Regions from separate parts of the Ancylobacter sp. TS-1 genome, predicted to be linked through region 1. Evidence: riboswitches for the same ligand, from Rfam matches in the RefSeq annotation. Region 1 holds a riboswitch; each other region holds the start of a gene.
What was found. Region 1 has a riboswitch for thiamine pyrophosphate ahead of thiD (bifunctional hydroxymethylpyrimidine kinase/phosphomethylpyrimidine kinase). Riboswitches for the same ligand answer to the same signal wherever they lie in the genome.

Region 2: it holds a riboswitch for thiamine pyrophosphate, as region 1 does, so the genes downstream of both, thiO (glycine oxidase ThiO) here and thiD (bifunctional hydroxymethylpyrimidine kinase/phosphomethylpyrimidine kinase) in region 1, are expected to answer to the same signal.
Region 3: it holds a riboswitch for thiamine pyrophosphate, as region 1 does, so the genes downstream of both, thiC (phosphomethylpyrimidine synthase ThiC) here and thiD (bifunctional hydroxymethylpyrimidine kinase/phosphomethylpyrimidine kinase) in region 1, are expected to answer to the same signal.

What each region holds. Positions count from the first base shown of each region.
Region 1 is NZ_CP045144.1:1,108,939-1,116,135, forward strand. Features, by position in the region: gene GBB76_RS05410 (ABC transporter ATP-binding protein) at 1-348, opposite strand, end outside; gene GBB76_RS05415 (ABC transporter permease) at 387-1,535, opposite strand; gene dgcA (N-acetyl-D-Glu racemase DgcA) at 1,760-2,737, shown strand; gene GBB76_RS05425 (MFS transporter) at 2,707-3,900, opposite strand; gene thiD (bifunctional hydroxymethylpyrimidine kinase/phosphomethylpyrimidine kinase) at 3,982-4,788, opposite strand; TPP riboswitch at 4,844-4,975, opposite strand; gene GBB76_RS05435 (Lrp/AsnC ligand binding domain-containing protein) at 5,103-5,339, shown strand; gene GBB76_RS05440 (DMT family transporter) at 5,343-6,281, opposite strand; gene GBB76_RS05445 (cytochrome b/b6 domain-containing protein) at 6,348-7,088, opposite strand; gene GBB76_RS05450 (cytochrome c) at 7,097-7,197, opposite strand, start outside.
Region 2 is NZ_CP045144.1:1,601,264-1,608,460, reverse strand. Features, by position in the region: gene GBB76_RS07740 (MHYT domain-containing protein) at 213-2,540, shown strand; TPP riboswitch at 2,610-2,734, shown strand; gene thiO (glycine oxidase ThiO) at 2,782-3,783, shown strand; gene thiS (sulfur carrier protein ThiS) at 3,761-3,958, shown strand; gene GBB76_RS07725 (thiazole synthase) at 3,987-4,799, shown strand; gene GBB76_RS07720 (thiamine phosphate synthase) at 4,833-5,438, shown strand; gene GBB76_RS07715 (SulP family inorganic anion transporter) at 5,490-6,968, opposite strand; gene GBB76_RS07710 (DUF4440 domain-containing protein) at 6,967-7,197, shown strand, end outside; sul1 at 7,033-7,088, opposite strand.
Region 3 is NZ_CP045144.1:1,829,372-1,836,568, reverse strand. Features, by position in the region: gene oxlT (oxalate/formate MFS antiporter) at 1-754, shown strand, start outside; gene GBB76_RS08830 (NUDIX hydrolase) at 857-1,297, opposite strand; gene thiC (phosphomethylpyrimidine synthase ThiC) at 1,366-3,195, opposite strand; TPP riboswitch at 3,292-3,417, opposite strand; gene GBB76_RS08820 (lytic murein transglycosylase) at 3,542-4,804, shown strand; gene GBB76_RS08815 (cation diffusion facilitator family transporter) at 4,922-5,809, opposite strand; gene GBB76_RS08810 (sugar kinase) at 5,948-6,856, opposite strand; gene GBB76_RS08805 (SDR family NAD(P)-dependent oxidoreductase) at 6,977-7,197, opposite strand, start outside.

The DNA.
Region 1 (7,197 bases):
TTCGCGCATCGGGAACTGGATGTTCTGGCGCACGGTCAGCGAGGAGAACAGGGCGCCCTGCTGGAACAGCACGCCCCAGCGCCGCTCCAGCAGCCGGCGCTCCGCGTAGCTGAGCGTGTCGATGTTCTGCCCGAACACCTCCACCGTGCCCGAGCGCTTGTGAACCAGCCCGAGAATGGCGCGCGTGAGCACCGATTTGCCGCCGCCCGAAGCGCCGACGAAGCCGAGGATCTCGCCGCGCATCACGTCCAGCGACAGCCCGTTGAGCACGACGCGCTCGCCGAACCCGACCACGATGTCGCGCACGCGGATGATCGGCTCGCCGGGTGCCACATCCAGCGTCGCCATGTCCGGGAGAGTGTCGCCCTGAGCCTGCACCGCGCGCCTCACATGTCGATCGCGGCGAAGAACATGGCAAACAGCCCGTCCACCACGATCACCAGGAAGATTGCCTTCACCACCGCGGCGGTGGTGTGCGCGCCGAGCGACTCGGCGCTGCCGCCCACCCGCATGCCCTCCATGCAGGCGATCAGGCCGATGATGGCGGCCATGAAGGGCGCCTTGATCATGCCGACCTCGAAAGTGTTGAGGGCGATGGCCTCCTTCAGCCGGGCGATGAAGATCTCCGGCGAGATGCCGCCATAGAGCCAGGCCACCAGCCCGCCGCCGGACAGCGCGCACATATTGCCGATGAAGGTCAGCAGCGGCACCGCGATGATCAGCGCGACAAGGCGCGGCAGCACCAGCACCTCGTTGGGATCGAAGCCCATCACGCGCAGCGCGTCGACCTCCTCGCGCATCCGCATCGAGCCGAGTTCGGCGGTGAAGGCGCTGCCCGAGCGGCCGGCGACCATGATGGAGACGATCAGCACGCCGAGTTCGCGCAGGGTGAGGATGCCCACCATGTCGACGACATAGGTCGTGGCGCCGAACTTGCGGAAATGGAAGATGCCCTGCTGCGCGATGATGCAGCCGATGAGGAAGGTGATCAGCGCGACGATCGGCACGGCGCGCAGGCCGGTGCGCTCCAGATGATAGATCATCGAGGTGAAGCGGAATGTGTGCGGCCGGACCAGAACGCGCAGAAGGGCCGACATCGCCGTGCCGATGAAGGACAGCAGCGCCAGGCCGTCCTGCGCCATCGCGACCGTCGTGCGGCCGACCAGCTGGATGCTGCCGATGACGGCGTTCACATGCCGCGTACGCGGGGGATTCTCGTGGCTGCCCTTGACGATATCGTCGAGCAGCGGGCGGAACCGGCGCTCCAGCCCGACGATCTGGAAGCGCACGCCATCCTTTTCGAGCGCCTGGATGATCCGGTCGAGCACCACCGCGCCGAGCGTGTCGAAGCCGCGCACGCCGGACAGGTCGAAGCGGGCGCTTTCCGTAGGAGCGGCAGCGAGTTCGGCCAGGGCGGCGTCCACGCTACCCTCGAGCGCCCGCCCCTGCACGGCCAGCCAGCTGCCATTGCCCACGAACACGAGTTCGCGGCCATTTCGGGCCGTGGCCAGAAGCGGCGCTTCAGCGGCTCCCAAGAGTGGCTCCCAAAAAGTGGCTCCCCAATCGCCGAATTCGCGATGTATTTCTTAGCCGTAAGCCTCCGCGCCGTCGAGGGAGCCGGACCCTCATGGGCGCCCCAGGCTGCCCGATCGGCACTTAATCGCGGCCAGTGTGGTTTCGCGGCGACGCCACCGCCGGCAGCCGGAACGCTATGCTGTCCCATGGTCGACGATTCGGTCGCCCCCGTGGTCTGCCAATCATGACCCGCATCAAGGTCCTTGCCGAGAGCTTCCCGATTCGCGGCAGCTTCACCATCGCCCGCGGCTCGAAGAGCGAGGCCGTCGTGGTGCGGGTCGAACTGCGCGACGGCGCCCATGTCGGCCAGGGCGAATGCGTGCCCTATGCGCGCTATGGCGAGAGCGTCGCCGGAGTCGTCGAGACGCTCATCGCCCTCGCCGGCCGCATCGAGGCCGGCCTGCGCCGCGACGAGCTTCAGCTCACCCTGCCGCCCGGCGCGGCGCGCAACGCGCTCGATTGCGCCTTCTGGGACCTCGACGCGAAACGCGCCGGCGTGCGCGCCCATGAGCTTGCCGGGCTCCCCGCGCCCGGGCCGGCGCTCACCGCCTTCACGATCAGCCTCGACACGCCGCAGGCCATGGCCGAGGCCGCCCGCGCCAGCGGCCATGACCTTCTCAAGCTCAAGCTGGGCACTGAGGGCGACAGGGCGCGCCTGCGCGCGGTGCGCGACGCCGTGCCAGGCACCCGGCTGATCGTCGACGCCAATGAGGGCTGGACGGTCGAGAACATCGCCGAGAACCTCGCCGCCTGCGCGCGGGCCGGTGTCGAGCTGGTCGAGCAGCCGCTGCCGGCGGCGCGGGACGCCGCGCTGGCCGACATCCCCCATCCGGTGCCGATCTGCGCCGATGAAAGCGCGCATGGGCTGGACGGCCTGCCCGACCTCATCGGCCGCTACGACGCGCTCAACATCAAGCTGGACAAGACCGGCGGCCTCACCGAAGCCATCGAACTGGCCCGCGCCGCCCAGGCGCACGGCCTCGACATCATGGTCGGCTGCATGGTCGCCACCTCGCTCGCCATGGCCCCGGCCATGCTGCTGGCCCCGCTGGCGCGCTTCGTCGATCTCGACGGGCCACTGCTGCTGGCGCAGGACCGCGCGCCGGCGCTGCGCTACGAGGGCAGCGTGGTCTATCCGCCCGATCCGGCGCTGTGGGGCTGATCGGCCCGCATCGAGGCGCAGGCCAGCGCGAGGAGCGCGCCAGCCGTGGCCAGGCCCGCCGAGACCAGAAAGGTCTGCGCGCCGAAGCTCTGCCAGAGCGGCCCGGAAACCAGAGTCGCCCCGGCCATGGCGATCGCGGTCGCGCAGGCCGCGATCCCCTGCACGCTGGCGCCGCGACCGGGCGGCGCGTGGCGCGCGACAAGTTCCACCGTGCCGAGATAGGTGCAGCCGAAGGTCAGCGCGTGCAGCGGCTGTAACAGAAGCAGCAGCAGCAGCGGCGGATCGAGCGCCATCGCCGCGAAACGCAGCAATCCGGCGAGGCCGCCGAGCAGGAGCAGCCGCTCCGGGCCGAGATGGTGCGTTACCCGCGTGCCGAAATGGAACAGCACCACCTCCGCCAGCACCCCGAGCGACCACAGAAGCCCGATGGTGCCGTCCGACAATCCCTTTGAATGCCACTCGATCGAGGCGAAGGCATAGAGCGCGGCGTGCGAGCTTTGCACCAGCGCCGCGGCGACCATGCCGACCAGCAGCACCGGCGCGAGACCGCCAAAGGCGCGGCGCGGGCGACGGTCCGCCGGCGCCTTCGCGGGACGCGGCAGTGGCGAGGCTTCCCTGAGGGCCGAGGCGGCCAGGGCCGCCGCGACGCTGCCGGCCACGATCAGCCAGATCACCGCGTCGTGCGACACCGGGCCGGCAAGGCCGGCGAGCAGGCCGCCCGCCACCAGATTGCCGCCGATGAAGGCCATCGAGCCCCACAGCCGCACCCGGCCGTAATCCACCAGCCCCTCGCGCCGGCGCGCCACCGCATAGGCGTCCAGCACCGGCAGGCTCGGCTGCCAGAAGGCGGCGACGACGCCGAGGGCGACGAGAATGAAGGTGGCTCCCGGCGCCAGGGCGATGAAGACGAAGCACAGGGCGGTGCCCAGCGAATAGCCGATCAGCGTGGCGCGCGGCCGGCCGCTATGGTCGGCCAGCAGCCCGCCGAGCGGCATCGTCACCAGCCGCACCACCTGCGGAATGGCGAGCGCCAGCGCGATCATCGCCGCGTCGAAGCCGCGATGCTGCAACCAGACCGGAAAGAACGGCACGAAGACGCCGATGCCGAAGAACAGCCCGGCATAGACGGCGGCGATGGCATGGCGGGGCGCGATGACGGGCACAACGGGGCACCAGCGGGGACCGCGCCTCGATAGCAGCCCCAGGCCGCGCGTGCGAGGCCCCTCGGCGCGCCGGCCGCGACGTCACCACCAGGCGTGGAAGTGGTGCACCGGACCGTGGCCACGCCCGATCTCCAGTTCCTCGGAGCGGGCCAGCGCGCGGGTGAGATAGTCCTTCGCCGCCGTCACCGCCTCGCGCAGCGACAGGCCGCGCGCGAGGCCGGCGGCGATGGCGGAGGACAGCGTGCAGCCGGTGCCGTGGGTGTTGCGGGTGGCGACGCGCGGCGCGCTGAGTTCGAGAACGCCCTCGGCGTCGAGCAGCACGTCGGTGCTCTCCGGCCCTTCGCCATGCCCGCCCTTGATCAGCACCGCGCGCGGGCCGAAGGCGAGCAGCCGCTCCGCCTGCGCACGCACCTCTGCCAGCGTGCCGGCCGGCGCCTCGTCGAGCAGCGCGGCGGCCTCGGGCAGATTGGGCGTGATGAGCAGGGCGCGCGGCAGCAGCCGGGCGCGCAGCGTGTCGATCGCCTCGGGCACCAGCAGCCGGTCGCCGGAGGCCGCGATCATCACAGGGTCGAGCACGACGACGGACTGGCGGTGGCGCTCCAGCCCGGCGGCCACCGCCTCGATGGCCTCGGGGCGCGAGAGCATGCCGATCTTCACCGCATCGACGGCGATGTCCGAGAACACCGCGTCGATCTGCGCGCCGATGAAGGCAGGCGGCACGTCGTGGATGCCGGTGACGCCGACCGTGTTCTGCGCGGTGAGCGCGGTGATCACGCTGGCGCCATAGACGCCGAGCGCCGAAAAGGTCTTGAGATCGGCCTGTATCCCGGCGCCGCCGCCGGAATCCGAGCCCGCAATCGTCACCGCGATCGGTGTGGAACCGCCCATCTTCGCCTCCCTCGCCGCGCGGTCCGGGGGCGTCGTCGCAGGCAAGTCCCCTCGCCGGCGCGCGCGACCCGTTCCCTCCGCCGGCATGACCCGGATCAGGTTCGTGGGTTGGCGCCGGCTGCGGCCCGGATTTTCAGGGCAACGCCGCCTCGCCTCTCAGCCCCTGCGGGCACCCCAACGAGATCGTCATGGCGAGATAGGCGAAGCCGCCCGCCCGCGCAAGCCGGGCGCCGCTGCCGGCCGGCGGCAGGGGTTGCGCGCGGGCCGGGCTTCTGTTCCTTATCGGCCTCCCGACCCGAAGCCGGAATGCCGTGATGGTTCCCTTCTTCATGCAGATCAAATGTCACCTCGGCCATTCCTACGAGGTGGCGAACGCCATCGCCGACGCGGAGATCGCCTCGGAGATCTACTCGACCGCCGGCGAGTTCGACCTGCTGGTGAAGTTCTACGTGCCGGAGGGCACCGACATCGGCCATTTCGTCAATGAGAAGGTGCATCTCTTCCCGGGCATACAGGACACCCGCACCATCATCACCTTCAAGGCGTTTTGAGCCTCAGGCGGTCGGGCCGGAGGGCGGTGTCGCCGCCGCGTCCTCGCGGTTGCGCTCGATGCCGAGGCGCCGCTCGCGCCAGATGACGAAGAGGCCCGCCCCGATCACGATGGACGCGCCGAGCACCACCAGCAGCGGCGGCGCCTCGGCGAACAGGATGAAGCCGAGCAGCAGCGACCACAGCATGGCCGAATAGGCGAAGGGCGCCACCACCGAGGCGGGCGCGTAGCGGTAGCTCTCGGTCAGCAGGATCTGCCCGACGCCGCCGATCAGCCCGGTCGCCACCAGTAGCGCCGCCTCGCCGGGACCCGGCCGCACCCAGCCCCAGCCCGCTGTGGCCAGCCCGGCGACCGCCGCCAGCGCCTGGAAATAGAACACGATGGCCGCCGTCGTCTCGGTCTGGGTAAGCCGCCGCACCTGTATCATCGCCCCGGCGGTGAAGCCGGCCCCGATCAGCGCGCAGGCGGCCCCGACCACATGGTCGGCGCTGTCGAAGGACCCCGACATGTGCGGCCACAGCATCACCACCACGCCGGCGAGCCCGACGCCCACCGCCGTCCAGCGATAGGCCTGCACCCGCTCGCGCAGCAGCAGCGCCGCCAGCGCCACGGTGAGCAGCGGCGCGGTGAAGCCGATGGCGGTGGCGTCGGCCAGCGGAATGCGTGCCAGCGCGGCGAAGCCGAGGCTCATCGCCATGACGCCGACAGTGCCGCGCAAAATGTGCCCGAACGGGTTCGCCGTGCGCACCGCGGCGCTCACCTCGCCGCGCCAGGCCAGCAGCGCGAGCAGCGGAAACAGCGCGAAAAAGGAGCGCGAGAACACGACTTCGCCGGTCGGAACACGCTCCGAGACGATGCGGACGAGAGCCGACATGATGGTGAAGAGGAACGTCGCGGCGACCTGCAGCGCGATGCCCTTGAGCGCATTCATGATGGGCGCCATGGAGCACTTTCCCGACCGGCCCGCAAGCCGGCCGGAGCCCGATATTTCAAGCCCGCCCGGCGCGCCTCACGGGAAGGGATCGCCGCCCGCCAGCGCGATCGCGCCGAACACCGCCGCGATCGCCACCGCGAGGCAGGCGAGCGCCCGCCCCACAGCCCCCGGCGTCGCCGGCGCCCGGTCCACGAAGTCGCCCGCCGGCTTGCGCCCGCCGATCATGGCGCCGATCAGATTGTCCCGCCCGAACAGCGAATGGGCCAGATTGGCCGTCACATGCAGGGCGAGCAGCGCCAGCAGCCAGGGGTAGAGCCACTGGTGCCAGGCCGAGGCGCTGCGGATGGTCTCGTCGCTCGCCACCGCCGTCATCGGCGCGTAGACGGCGATGTCGTCGCTGGTGAACAGGCCGGTCAGCGACTGGGCGCCGACCACGACCAGCAGCGCCATCACCATCCAGCCGCCGGGCGGGCTGTGGCCGAGAAAATGCTGCGGGCGGCCGCGCCGCATGTCCCTGGCATAGGCGAGCACGGCACCGGGGCCGCGCAGGAAGCCGGCAAAGCGCGCCGTCGAGCCGCCGACGAAGCCCCAGAGCAGGCGGAACACCAGCACGACAAGAATCGCGAGGCCGTTCCACTGGTGCCAGACCAGCCCGGCATCGCCATAATAGCGGCTGGCGAAGGCGAGCCCCACCAGCGCGGCCAGAGTCCACTTGGCGAGCCGCGTCGGCAGGTCCCACGCCAGCACGTCCTTCGCCGGCACGTCCTTCGCCAGCACATCCGGCGCCCGGGACGGCGCCGGCGATGTCGAGGGCACGCTCAACCTCACTTCTTCTGGCGGTACGTGTCGTGGCAGGTGCCGCAGGTGCGGATCACGCCCGGGAAATTCGCCTTGAAGCTAGCCTCGTCGGTAATGGCGGCGCGGG
Region 2 (7,197 bases), 490 kb from region 1:
CTGATCGGCATTCCGCTGCCGATCATCATCGTGCTCTGGCTGTTCGGCTATCTCAGCTGAGGCCTCGGGCCTTCACGAGACCGCGAGCGGCGGGCTCAGGCTGACCTTGCGTCGGTCGGGAGCTTACCGATCGGTTCAATTCAGCTACTGTTCGCGTCATCCTGCGCTTTGCCGCAGCCATCCTACCGGCGGTTTTCAGAACCGGAATTCGCATGGATCATACCGGCAGCCACGACCAGGCGCTCGTGGCCCTGTCGCTCGTCATCGCCGTGGCGGCGTCCTACACGGCCCTCGATCTCGCCGGGCGCCTGCCGGATGCGCGCGGACGTGCGCGTGACGGATGGCTGGCGGCGGCGGCGCTGGTGCTGGGCGGCGGCATCTGGGCGATGCACTTCATCGCCATGCTGGCGCTGCATGTGGGGGCGCCTGTCTCCTACGATGTCGGCCTGACCGCGATTTCCTTCCTGCTCGCCGTCGTCGCCACGGGTATCGCCTTCTTCGCGGCGAGCCGGGTGCGGCCGGACCGGCCGGGGCCCGGGCCGGGCAGCATCGTGCTCAGCGGCATCTTCATGGGCCTCGGCATTGTCGGCATGCACTACACCGGCATGGCGGCGATGCGCGTGGCGGGAGCCATGTCGCACGACATGCTCTATGTCGGCGCCGCCATGGTGCTGGCGGTCACCGCCTCCACCGTCGCGGTCTGGCTCGCCTTCCGCCGCCATTCCATCGCGCAGCGCGCCGGCGCGGCGCTGGCGCTCGGCTTCGGCATCGCCGGCATGCACTATGTCGCCATGTGGGGGATGACGATCACCCGGCATGAAGGCGTGCACGACCCGCTCGGCGGCATGGGCAATGTCGAGCTGGTGGTCGTGGTGACGGCGGCGACCTTCGCCATCTTCGTCGCCGTGCTGCTCGCGGCCATGTACGACCGGCGCTTCGCCGTGCTCGCCGACCGCGAGGCGGCGATGCTGCGGGCGAGCGAGGAACGCTACCGCACGCTCTACCGCCGCACGCCGCTGCCGCTGCACTCGCTGGGCGGGGACGGACGGATCGAGCAGGTGAGCGACCGCTGGCTCGACCTGCTCGGCTATCGCCGCGAGGAAGTGATCGGGCGCCCGCTCACCGACTTCATGACCCCCGATTCCGCGCGCCGGCGCAACGAGGAGCACTGGCCGCAGCTGGTCGGCAGCGGCGAACTGCGCGAGGCCGAGTACCGCCTCGTGACCAGAGACGGCCGGATGCTCGACTGCATGCTGTCCGCCGTGACCGAGAAGGACGCGCAGGGCGGCATCCTCAAGACCCTGTGCGGGCTGATCGACGTCACCGACTACCGCGCCGCCGAGGAGGCGCTGCGGCAGGCACAGAAGCTGGAGGCGGTCGGCCAGCTCACCGGCGGCATCGCACACGATTTCAACAACCTGCTCGCCGTGGTGCTGGGCAATCTCGAACTGGCAGCCAAGCGCGCGCCGGGCGATCCGCGGCTGCAGACGCTGCTCGACAACGCCACCCAGGCCGCACAGCGCGGCGCGGCGCTCACCCAGCGCATGCTGGCCTTCGCCCGACGGCAGGACCTGCGGCCCGAGCCCGTCGACGTGCCCGACCTCGTGCTCGGCATGGCCGAGATGCTGCGCCGCTCGATCGGCCCCAGCGTGCGCATCGAAACCCGCTTCCCGCTCGGCCTGCCGCATGCGCGGGTCGACGCCAACCAGCTCGAACTGGCGCTGCTCAACCTCGCGGTGAATGCGCGCGACGCCATGCCCGATGGCGGCACCATCACCATTGCCGCCGGCGAGCGCGTGGTGGCCGTCGGCGACGCCGACGCGGAGGCTGGCAGCGAGGCGCTGCGGCCGGGGCGCTATTTCTGCCTCTCGGTGAGCGACACTGGCGCCGGCATGGACGAGGAGACGCTGGCCCGCGCCGCCGAGCCGTTCTTCACCACCAAGGGCGTCGGCAAGGGCACCGGCCTCGGCCTTGCCATGGTGCATGGCCTCGCGGCGCAGTCGGGCGGCCAGCTTCTGCTCGAGAGCCGTCCCGGCCACGGCACGACGGCGACCATCCTCATGCCCATCGCCGACACTCCCCCCGTGGCTGCGCCGGTCGCGGTGGCGGTCGAGGACGAGATGGTGCCGGCCGGCACGGGCGGGGCGCAGCGCGTGCTGGTCGTCGACGACGACCCGCTGGTGCTTTCCGCCACCGGCGCGATGCTGGAGGATCTCGAATGCCTCGTCACCGAGGCGGCATCGGGGGAGGAGGCGCTGCGCATCCTCGAATCCGGCGTCAGCTTCGATGTCGTGCTGACCGATCAGGCCATGCCCGGCATGACCGGCGTGCAACTCGCGGCGGCGCTCGCGGCCCGCTGGCCGGACCTGCCGGTCATCCTCGGCACCGGCTATGCCGAGCTGCCGCCGGACGCGCGCGCCGGCATGATGCGGCTCGGCAAGCCGTTCAGCCGCGAGGCGCTGCGGCGCGCGGTGATCGCGGCGACGCGCCCGGCGGGCCGGGCGGGCGACAATGTGGTGCCGATCTCGCGCCGTGGCTGAGGCCGCCCTGCGGCCGGCGGGGAATATTGTCGGCCGGCCGGTGACATCGGCCTGCCGAGGGACTATATCCATTTTGTCCGGGGGAGCCTCGTCAGGAGGCTGAGAGGCCATCGGCGCGTCGACCCGACGCGGCATGGCGACCCTTCGAACCTGATCCAGTTGAGACTGGCGGAGGGAGGAGTGAATGACGTTCCCGCACACTGAATCGACCGACACCGCGCCGCATCGGGCGGCCAATGCCATGCGCGTGCGCATCGTGGGCGGCGGCGTCGCCGGGCTTACCTGCGCGCATGCCTTCGCGCGCCGGGGGGCGCAGGTGACGCTGATCGAGCGCCGCAGCGCCACCGGGCAGGGCTGCTCCTGGTATGCCGGCGGCATGCTGGCGCCCTGGTGCGAGCGCGAGAGCGCCGAGCCGATCATCGCCGAACTCGGCTTCGAATCACTCGCCTATTGGCGCGAGGCGGTGCCGGACGTGCCGAACGAGGGCAGCCTCGTGCTGGCGCAGGCGCGCGACCTGCCGGACCTGCGCCGCTTCTCGCGGCGGACCGAGGGGTTCGAATGGCTCGACGGCGCGGGCATCGCCGCGCTGGAGCCGGACCTCGATGGCCGCTTCGAGCAGGGGCTGTTCTTTCCCACAGAGGCGCATCTGGAACCGCGCAAGGCGCTCGCCGCGCTGACCGCCCGGCTGGTCGGCGAGCATGGCGTGACCATCCGCACCGATGCCGACGGCTTCGAGGAGCCGGGCGAGGCCGACATCGTGGTCGACTGCCGGGGGCTGGCGGCGCGCGACACGCTTGCCGACCTGCGCGGCGTGAAGGGCGAGATGCTGGTGCTCTATTCCACCGAGGTGTCGCTGAAGCGCCCGGTGCGCATGCTGCACCCGCGCATCCCGGTCTATATCGTGCCGCGCGGCGACGGGCATTTCATGATCGGCGCCACCTCGATCGAGAATGACGAGCGCGGGCGCGTCACCGGGCGCTCCATGCTGGAACTGCTGGGAGCGGTCTATGCGCTGCACCCGGCCTTCGGCGAGGCCGAGATCGTCGAGATCGGCGCCGATGTGCGCCCGGCCTTTCCCGACAACCTGCCGCGCCTGCGCCGGCGCGGCAACACGATCTATGTGAACGGGCTCTACCGCCACGGTTTCCTCGCCGCGCCGGCTTTGGCGCGTCGCGCAGCGGAACTGGCATTCGACGGGACGTATTTCCCGGAGGTCATGGATGAAGATCATCGTGAATGGTGAGAACGCCGACACGCGCGCGGGCACGCTGGCCGAACTCCTCGGCGAGCTTGGGCTCGGCGAGGCGATGGTGGCGACGGCACTGAACGGCGCCATGGTGCGCAAGGTGAAGCGCGGGGAGACCCAGATCGCCGATGGCGACCGGGTGGAGATCCTCGCGCCGATGCAGGGTGGCTGACAGGGAGGCTGTCATGGATGCGATCAACATGTCCGGGACGCTCGCCGATCCGGTCGAATTCTACGGAACCAAGGTGGGCTCTCGCCTGCTGCTGGGCACGGCGCAATATCCCTCGCCGGCAATCCTCCAGGAGGCGATCCGCGCCTCGGGCGCCGACATCGTGACCGTCTCGCTGCGGCGTGAATCGGGCGCGGCGAAGGCCGGGCAGCCTCTCGCGGGCCAGAGCTTCTGGCAGCTCATCCGCGACCTCGGCGTAAGGGTGCTGCCCAACACCGCCGGCTGCAAGACGGTGAAGGAAGCCGTGACCACCGCCGAGATGGCGCGCGAGCTTTTCGACACGCCCTGGGTGAAGCTGGAGGTGATCGGCGAGGACGACACGCTGCAACCCGATGTGTTCGGGCTCGTCGAGGCGGCGCGCATCCTGTCGCGCGACGGTTTCCAGGTGTTCCCCTACACCACCGAGGACCTCGTTGTGGCGGAGAAACTGGTGGCCGCCGGCTGCGAGGTTCTGATGCCGTGGGGCGCCCCGATCGGCTCCGGGCGCGGGCTGAACAATCCCTATGGCCTGCGCTCGCTGCGGGCGCATTTCCCCGGCCTGCCGCTGGTGGTCGATGCCGGCGTCGGCGTGCCCTCGCATGCGGCGGCGGCGATGGAAATGGGCTACGATGCGGTGCTGCTGAACACGGCGGTTGCCAAGGCCGGCGATCCGGTGCGCATGGCGCGCGCCTTCGCCCGCGCCATCGAGGCCGGCCGCGAGGCGCTGATCGCCGATCCCATGGAAGCACGCGACATGGCGGCGCCCTCGACCCCGGTGATGGGCCGCGCCATCCTTGGACAGTGAGAGGTCCGGCGCCGCCGGCCGGTGAGTGAACCGATGAAGCTCGACCCGTTCTACCTGATCGTCGACCGCGCCTCCTGGCTGCCGCGCCTGCTGCCGCAGGGCGTGAAGCTGGTGCAGCTGCGGGCCAAGGAACTCGACGAGGCGGCGTTGCGCCGGGAGATCGCCACCGCGCGCGACGTCTGCGCCCGCTACGGGGCGCAACTCGTCGTCAATGATTACTGGCGCCTCGCCATCGACGAGGGCTGCGACTTCGTGCATCTCGGCCAGGAAGACCTTGCCGATGCCGATCTGGTGGCGATCCGGCGGGCGGGGCTCAAGCTCGGCATCAGCACCCATGACGAGGCGGAGCTGGAAGTCGCGCTGCTGGCGCGGCCCGACTATGTGGCGCTGGGCCCGGTCTACCCCACCATTCTCAAGAAGATGCGCTGGGCGCCGCAGGGGCTGGAGCGCGTCGCCGCCTGGAAGAAGCGCGTCGGCGACCTGCCGCTGGTCGGCATTGGCGGGCTGACCATCGAGCGCGCTCCCGGCGTGCTGCGCGCCGGCGCCGACAGCGTGGCGGTCGTTACCGACGTGCTGCTGAACGACAATCCCGAGCGGCGCGCCCGCGAGTGGGTGACGGCGACGCGCGAGACGGTGTGACGGTCACGGCCGGGAAGGCTCCCGGCCGCTCCTGCGGCGATCAGGGCGGGTTCAGTGCAGGGCGGGGGCGCCGCCGGCCTTGTCGTGGGTGCCGAAGCGGTCGACCATGGTGGCGCTCGCTTCGTTGAGCCCGAGCACCTCGACATGCGCGCCGGCCTTGCGGAACTTCATCACCGCCTTGTCCAAGGCGCCGACCGAGGTGATATCCCAGAAATGCGCGTGGGTGAGGTCGATCACCACCTCGCGCGCCGGGTTGTCGAAGTCGAAGCCCGAGAGGAACACCTCGGAGGAGGCGAAGAAGATCTGCCCCTCGACGACGAAGGTGATGCGTCCCGCCGCCTCGTCGATGATCTCGCCGACCGCCACAAGCTGCGAGACCTTGCCGGCGAAGAACACGCCCGACAGCAGCACGCCGACCAGCACGCCGATGGCGAGATCGTGCGTCGCCACCACGGTGACGACGGTCGCGAGCATCACCAGTGAGGACGAGCGCGGATTGGTGCGCAGATCGAGGAGCGAGCGCCACGAGAAGGTGCCGATGGAGACCATGATCATCACCGCCACCAGCGCCGCCATCGGGATGATGCGCACGAGATCGTCGAGCACGAGGATGAGGAACAGCAGGAAGCTGCCGGCCACGAAGGTCGACAGACGGCCGCGTCCGCCGGAGGTGACGTTGATGACCGACTGGCCGATCATCGCGCAGCCGCCCATGCCGCCGATCAGCGCCGAGGCGATGTTGCCGGTGCCCTGGCCGATGCATTCCTGGCTCTTGTTGCTCGGCGTGTCGGTCATGTCGTCGACGATCTGCGCGGTGAGCAGCGATTCCAGCAGGCCGACGGCGGCCAGCGTCAGCGAATAGGGCAGGATGATCTGCAGCGTCTCCAGCGTCAGCGGGACGTTCGGGAGGGTGAAGATCGGCAAAGTGGAGGGCAGTTCGCCGAGATCGCCGACCGTGCGCAGTTCCACGCCGCTCCACCAGGCGAAGAGCGTGAGCGCGGCGATGGCGACCAGCGGCGAGGGCACGGCCTTCGTCAGGCGCGGGAAAAGATAGATGATGGCGAGACCCGCCGCGATCATCGGGTAGGTCTGGAGCGGCACGCCGATGAGTTCCGGCAGCTGCGCCATGAAGATGAGGATGGCCAGCGCGTTGACGAAGCCGGTGATGACCGAGCGCGAGACGAAGCGCATCACCCGGCCGAGCTTCAGGAAGCCGGCGAGGATCTGGATGATCCCCATCAGAATGGTGGCGGCGAACAGATATTGCAGGCCATGGTCGCGCACGAGGGAGACCATGACGACCGCCGTGGCGGCGGTGGCGGCCGAAATCATGCCCGGCCTTCCGCCGACGATGGCCGAGACGCAGGCGATGGCGAAAGAGGCGAACAGGCCGACCTTGGGGTCGACGCCGGCGATCACCGAGAAGCCGATGGCCTCGGGAATGAGGGCGAGGGCGACGACGATGCCGGCGAGGAGATCGGCGCGGATATTGGAGAACCAGTCGCGGCGGTAGCGTTGGGAGAGGGTCATGAAATCAACTTCGCAAAAGAGCGGGCGACCGCCGGAGGGGCGGTGGGGGCCTGCGCTGCATGTGCGTGGTCCGGCGGATCGGCGGCCGGAAGAGCCACCCGGGATTTCACCGGGTCCGGATTCATGGGTTCCTCGTAGCGGCTTCCCCGCTGCGGCGCAACATGGCCGGCCCGCCACGGACCGAGCGCCGCGTGCTGTTGCGACAGTGCGGCGGCTGCGCGCCGTGCTC
Region 3 (7,197 bases), 720 kb from region 1:
CGTCGCGGCCTGGTTCCTGCGCGCGCCCAAGGCCGGCGAGGTCAAGGCGTCCGACAAGCTCTCGCAGAGCCGTCGCGACTACACGCTGAAGGAAGCCCTGAACACCAAGCTGTTCTGGCTGATGCTGCTCATGTTCACCTGCGTGGTGACCGGCGGCATGATGGCGGTCGCCCAGCTCGGCGTCATCGCCCAGGACCTCGGCGTGAAGGAGTTCAAGGTCGACCTGTACTTCTTCGTCATGGCCGCCCTGCCGCTCGCCCTGATGCTCGACCGCGTCATGAACGGCATCTCGCGTCCGCTGTTCGGCTGGATCTCCGACCATATCGGCCGTGAGAAGACCATGGTGATCGCCTTCACCCTCGAAGGCTTCGGCATCATCGCGCTCGGCTATTTCGGCCACAATCCGTGGGCGTTCCTCATCCTCTCCGGCGTCGTGTTCCTCGCCTGGGGTGAGGTGTACTCGCTGTTCTCGGCACTGGCGGGCGACGCCTTCGGCACCAAGCACATCGGCAAGATCTACGGCGTTCTCTACTGCGCCAAGGGTATCGGCGCGCTGTTCGTGCCCGTCGGCAACCTGCTGATGGAAGCGACCGGCACCTGGTCCAGCGTCCTCTACACCGTGGCGGCCATGGACCTGTTCGCGGCCTTCCTCGCCGTGACCCTGCTGCCGCGCGTGCTGAAGGCGCATGTGGCGCAGTCCACCATCGCGCCGTCGTCGGTGGAAAAGTCCGGCACCGCTTCGGCGCATGCCTGATCGGCCGGCGGCTCCGCGCCGCCTGCCGGTACCTTCTCAAAGAGTTACCTTCTCGACTTGAGGGCCCTTCGGGGCCCTCTTTTCGTTTCCGGCGTCACCCGGTTAGGTGGGCTCGGGTGCCATGGCGAGCGCGAGGTCGGCGAGATAGGCGACCTTCAGGCTGGCGCCGGCGCCGAGGCGGGCAATGCCGGCGCGGTCGAACCATGCCGCCTCCAGCGCGTCGTCGGCCGCGACCGCCGTGCCGGAGCGCCAGCGGCACAGCACCGCGATCATCGCGAAATGATGGGCGAGCGCGCCCTCGCCGTCGTGCTGGATGAAGTCCAGCACGGTGATAAGGCGGGGCGCATCGGCCTCGATGCCGGTCTCCTCGCGGAGCTCGCGCAGCGCCGCGTCGAGATAGGCCTCGCCCGGCTCCACCCTGCCGCCGGGAAAGCCCCACAACCCCTGATCGGGCGGATTGGCGCGCCGCACCAGCAGCACCGAGCCGCCGCGCCGCACCAGCGACAGGACGGCGGGGACGGGGCGGACGGGGGAGGCAGACATGCGCGGCGGCTCCTCGGCATCGGGAAGGAACCGGCCGGGAGCGTCTCCCGGCCGGCGTCGACGTCACGCTACTCCGCGGCGGCGGTGTCGCGATAGAGAGCCCCGCCGCCGGCGCGGAAGGCCTCGCTCATCTGCGCCATGCCCTGCGCCGCCTCGTCGGCGCGCGCGGCGTCGCGTATCTCCTGGCTGATCTTCATGGAGCAGAATTTCGGCCCGCACATGGAGCAGAAATGCGCCAGCTTGTGCGCCTCCTTCGGCAGCGTCTCGTCATGGAAGGCGGTCGCCGTCTCGGGGTCGAGGGCGAGATTGAACTGGTCCTGCCAGCGGAACTCGAATCGCGCCCGCGAGAGGGCGTCGTCCCATGCCCGCGCCAGCGGATGGCCCTTGGCGAGATCGGCGGCGTGGGCGGCAATCTTGTAGGTGATGACCCCGGTCTTCACGTCGTCGCGGTCGGGCAGGCCCAGATGCTCCTTCGGCGTGACGTAGCAGAGCATGGCGGTGCCGAACCAGCCGATCATCGCCGCGCCGATGGCGGAGGTGATGTGGTCGTAGCCCGGCGCGATGTCGGTCGTCAGCGGCCCGAGCGTGTAGAAGGGCGCCTCGCCGCAATGGCTGAGCTGCTTGTCCATGTTGGCCTTGATCTTGTGCATCGGCACATGGCCCGGTCCCTCGATGATCACCTGGCAGTCATTGGCCCAGGCGATCTTCGTCAGCTCGCCCAGCGTCTCCAGCTCGGCGAACTGCGCGGCGTCGTTGGCGTCGGCGATGGAGCCGGGACGCAGCCCGTCGCCGAGCGAGAAGGTGACGTCATAGGCGCGCATGATCTCGCAAATGTCCGCGAACCGCTCGTAGAGGAAGCTCTCGCGGTGATGGGCGAGGCACCACTTCGCCATGATTGAGCCGCCGCGCGAGACGATGCCCGTCACCCGATTGGCGGTGAGCGGCACGAAGGGCAGGCGCACGCCGGCATGGATGGTGAAATAGTCGACGCCCTGCTCGGCCTGCTCGACCAGCGTGTCGCGGAACACCTCCCAGGTCAGATCCTCGGCGACGCCGCCGACCTTCTCCAGCGCCTGGTAGATCGGCACGGTGCCGATGGGGACGGGCGAGTTGCGCACGATCCATTCGCGGATGTTGTGGATGTTGCGCCCGGTGGAGAGGTCCATCACCGTGTCGGCGCCCCAGCGGATCGCCCACACCATCTTGTCGACTTCCTCCGCCACCGAGGAGGTGACGGCGGAATTGCCGATATTGGCGTTGATCTTGACGAGGAAGTTGCGGCCGATCGCCATCGGCTCCAGCTCGCCATGGTTGATGTTGGCGGGGATCACCGCCCGCCCGCGCGCCACCTCCTGGCGCACGAATTCCGGCGTCACCACGTCGGGGATGGCGGCGCCGAAATCCTCGCCGTCGCGGATGATCTCGCGTACCCGCTCGCGCAGCCCGTTCTCGCGCAGGGCGACGAACTCCATCTCGGGTGTAACGATGCCGGCGCGGGCATAGGCCATCTGCGTCACCGCCGCGCCGCCCTTGGCCCGCAGCGGGCGGTGGCGGAGCGGGAAGGGCGCGACCAGCTTCTCGGGCGAGACGTGGCCATTATCCTCCGGCTTCACCGTGCGCCCCTCATACGGCTCGACATCGCCGCGCGCGCGTACCCATTCCTCGCGCGGACGCGCGAGGCCGGCATTGATGTCGATGGCCGCTTCCTCGTCGGTATAGGGGCCTGAGGCATCGTAGACGGCGAGGTTCGGCTCGCCGGCGGAGGGGTGCAGCAGGATTTCGCGGAAGGGCACGCGAAAGCCGCGCGCCGGGCATTCGGCATAGATGCGCCGCGAGCCGGGGATGGCGCCGGTGGCGACGCCCAGAGCGTCGGGCTTTTTCGGGGTTTCAGTCGTCATTGTGGATCTCCAGAACCAATGGTTGGGGAGACCCGGGTATTTTGACGTTGGGGAAGGATGGCGGTGTGCGCCATGCGGGCAAGCCCGGGAGACGCGACGCCATTCGGTTCCGATCCCTTCGCCGGCATGACCCGGATCAGGTTCGAAGGGTCATCGCGTTGCCCGCCTCTCGGCGTGCCGGCGCTCTCTCAGCCCCCTAGCGGGGCTCCCCTTGGAACGAGGGCGATCTTCGACCAAAGTCGCGGCGGGGTCAAATCCGGCCGGCGCCGTCACCCCGCCGCCGCCGCATTTCCTGTAGATTGCTGATTCACGAGGAAACGACGCTTCGAGAGACATCGGGGGATTCATGGCCGGCCTGACGCTTCCGCTCCGCACCGCAACCCGCCGCATCACGGCCTCCGGCCTGCTCATGGCGGGCGCACTCGCCGCCGCGCTGCTGGCGCCGCTGCCGGCCTCGGCGCAGCAGAACTGCGGCAATAACGGCGCCGGCTTCGACCAGTGGCTGGCCGGCTTCAAGCAGGAGGCGGTGGCGCAGGGCGTCTCGCCGCGTACCGTGTCGACGGCGCTGAACGGGGTGAGCTACGCCCCCGACATCGTGGGCACCGATCGCGGGCAGAAGGTGTTCGGCCAGAGCTTCTTCCAGTTCTCCGACCGCATGGTCGCCAATTACCGGATCCAGCAGGGCCGCCAGCACATCCAGAAGAATCCCGAGCTGTTCGCGCGCATCGAGCAGACCTTCGGCGTGCCGGGCGCGGTGCTTGTCGCCTTCTGGGGGCTGGAGACCGATTTCGGCGCCTTCATGGGCGACAAGTCGACCATCCGCTCCGTCGCGACCCTGGCCTGGGACTGCCGGCGGGCCGAGATGTTCCGTACCCAGCTGATGGCGGCGCTGAAGATCATCGATCGCGGCGACCTGACCGTGCAGACCATGCGCGGCCCGTGGGCGGGTGAGCTGGGCCAGTTCCAGTTCCTGCCCGACCATTATCTGAACTACGGCGTCGACTTCGACGGCGACGGCCACATCAACCTGATCCGCTCGGCGCCGGACGCGCTCGCCTCGGCGGCGAACTATCTGCGCTCGCTCGGCTGGAAGCCCGGCCAGCCCTGGCTGGAAGAGGTGCGCGTGCCCGCCAACATGCCCTGGGAGCAGGCCGACCTTTCGATCAAGCATCCGCGCGCGCAATGGGCGAAGGCGGGCGTGGTGCGGGCCGGCGGCGGCCAGCTTCCGGCCGACCAGCTTCCCGCCTCGCTGCTGCTGCCGATGGGCCGCTTCGGCCCGGCCTTCCTCGTCTATCCGAATTTCGACGCCTTCACCGAGTGGAACAACTCGCTGGTCTACGCGACCTCGGCGGCCTATCTCGCCGCGCGCGTGGCCGGCGCCGGGCCGTTCAATCGCGGGCAGGGCGACAAGATCCCGGTGCTGTCGATGGCGCAGGTGCAGGAGCTGCAGCGGCTGCTCAACGCGCGCGGCCACCATGTCGGGCGCATCGACGGCATTGTCGGCGCGGCGACGCGGCAGGCGGTGCGGACCGAGCAGATGCGGCTCGGCCTGCCGGCCGATTCCTATCCCACCGCCGAACTGGTGGCGGCGCTGCGCGCGGGGCGGTGAGGGCGGGGCCCGTCGTCATCCCGGACGGCCGATAGGCCGATCCGGGATCGCGTGAAGGAAGAGAGCGGGCAGCGATCCCGCCTCTCCGCTACGCGTCAGCCGGGATGAGGAGGAATGTCACAGCACCGGCACGCCGTGCTGCTTGGCCTTCACTTCCGGCTCGACATGGATGTTGACCAGCGCGTCGGGCACCTGAGCCTCGATGGCGTCCTCGATGCGGTCGCAGATGGCGTGCGCCTCGCTGACCGGCATGTCGCCCGGCACCACGAGGTGGAAGTCGACGAAGGTCATGCGCCCGGCCTGGCGCGTGCGCAAATCGTGCGCCTCGATCGCCCCGGTCGCCTCGGCGGCGATCAGCGTGCGGATCAGCCCCAGCGTTTCCGCCGGCACGGCATGGTCCATCAGGCCGCCGACGCTTTCCTTCAGCACGCTCCAGCCCGACCACAGGATGTTGAGGGCGACGAGGCCGGCAAGGATGAGGTCGAGCTTCTCCCAGCCGGTGGCGATGGCGAGGGCGACGCCGGCCAGCACGCCGGCCGAGGAGGCGACGTCGGTCACAAGATGGCGCCCGTCGGCGATCAGCGCCGGCGAGCGGGCGCGACGTCCCTGGCGCAGCAGCACCGCGCACCACACCGCGTTGACGACGGTGGCGCCGGCATTGAGCAGCAGGCCGTGCAGCGGCGCGTCGAGCGTGTGCGGCTCGGTCCAGTTGACGTAGACCTCGCGGAAAATCGAGATCGCGGCGACGACGATCAGCACGCCGACGATGACGGCCGAGAAATACTCGGCCTTGGCATAGCCATAGGGATGGGCGGCATCGGCCGGCTTGTTGCTGACCCGGAGCGCCAGCACGGCGGCGATGGCGGTGGCGACGTTGACGATGCTTTCCAGCGCGTCCGAATACAGCGCGATGCTGCCGGTGAGCAGGAAGGCGGCGTATTTCAGCCCCAGCACCAGGAAGCTGATGCCGACATTGATCAGTGCGATCCGCGAGGAGTGAGCCATCAGCGCCGTATCCGTTCCGGCGCCGCGCGCCCCTGGGCCGACCGATTAGTGCCTCGCCGTCAGAAAATCAAGTAACGCCAATGGTTTGCAAGTCATTCGCAGAAGCGTTCGCAGGCGTGGCCGGCCGGGCGCCGGACCTTAGGCGTTGGCCTGCCGGGGCAGGATCGCGCCGCGATGGCGGATCACCCGCCCGGCGAGGGTGTGGCCGGCCTCGGCCGCGACGGCGGGCGCCTCGCCACCGAGCCGGGCGGCGAGATAGGCGGCGTTGAAGCTGTCGCCGGCGGCGGTGGTGTCGACCGGCTCGACCGGCTGCGGGATGGGGACGAACTGCGCCGCGCCACCGGCCACCACCAGCGCGCCCTCGGCGCCGTTCTTCACCACCACCTCCTGCACGCCGAAGGTGGCGAGGCGCTCGGCGGTGGCGGCGGGCGAACCGTCGCCCCACAGTTGCACCTCGTCCTCGAAGGTGGGCAGGGCGATGGAGGTGCGCTTGAGCGCCTGCGCATAGACAGCGCGGGCGCGGGTGAGATCACCCTTCCAGTTGCGCGGGCGGAAATTGCCGTCGAACACCACGCGCACGCCGCGCTCGCGGGCGAATTCCAGCGTCGCGAAGAGGCGGCCGAGGCCGACATTCGAGTAGATGGAAAGGGTGATGCCCGAGAGATAGACCATGCTCGCCTCGATCAGCCCCTCCGCCACCGCCTCCCAGCCGGGCAGTTCGAACAGGTCGCGCGCCGGCGCGGTGTCGCGCCAATAGGTGAAGGCGCGCTCGCCATTGGCGTCGTTGTCGATGACGTAGAGCCCGGTGGTGCGGCCCGGCACGCGCAGCATGTAGCGCGGATCGATGCCTTCGGCCTGCGCGGAGGCGCGGATCGCCTCGGAGTAGCGGTCGTCGCCGAGCGCCGTCGCATAGGCGGTCTCCACCCCGGCGCGGGCGAGATAGACGGCGGTGTTGAAGGTGTCGCCGCCGAGGGACAGCCCATAGCGCCCGTCGGCGCCGCGGGCGAACTCGATCATCACCTCGCCGATCGAAACGATCCTGGCCATGGTGCTTCCTCCGTCGACGGTCGATTCGCCGGCAAGGGTCGCCGCATTCCGCCGCCGGGGCAAGCCGCGGCGGCCTGCAAAAGGCTCCGCGCGCCCGGCGGGGCGTGCGGAGCCGTGTCGTCAGAACTGGACGCCGCGCGTCAGCGCGCCGTCGACGACGAGGTTGGTGCCGTAGACGAAGCTGGCCGCCGGACTGGCCAGGAAGACGGCGGCGTTGGCGATTTCCTGAGGGGTCGCCATGCGCCCGGTCGGGTTCAGCGCCAGCGCCTCGGCGAACAGGGTCGGGTTGCCGTCCTTGATCTGGTTCCAGATGCCGCCGTCGAAATAGGTGTTGCCGGGCG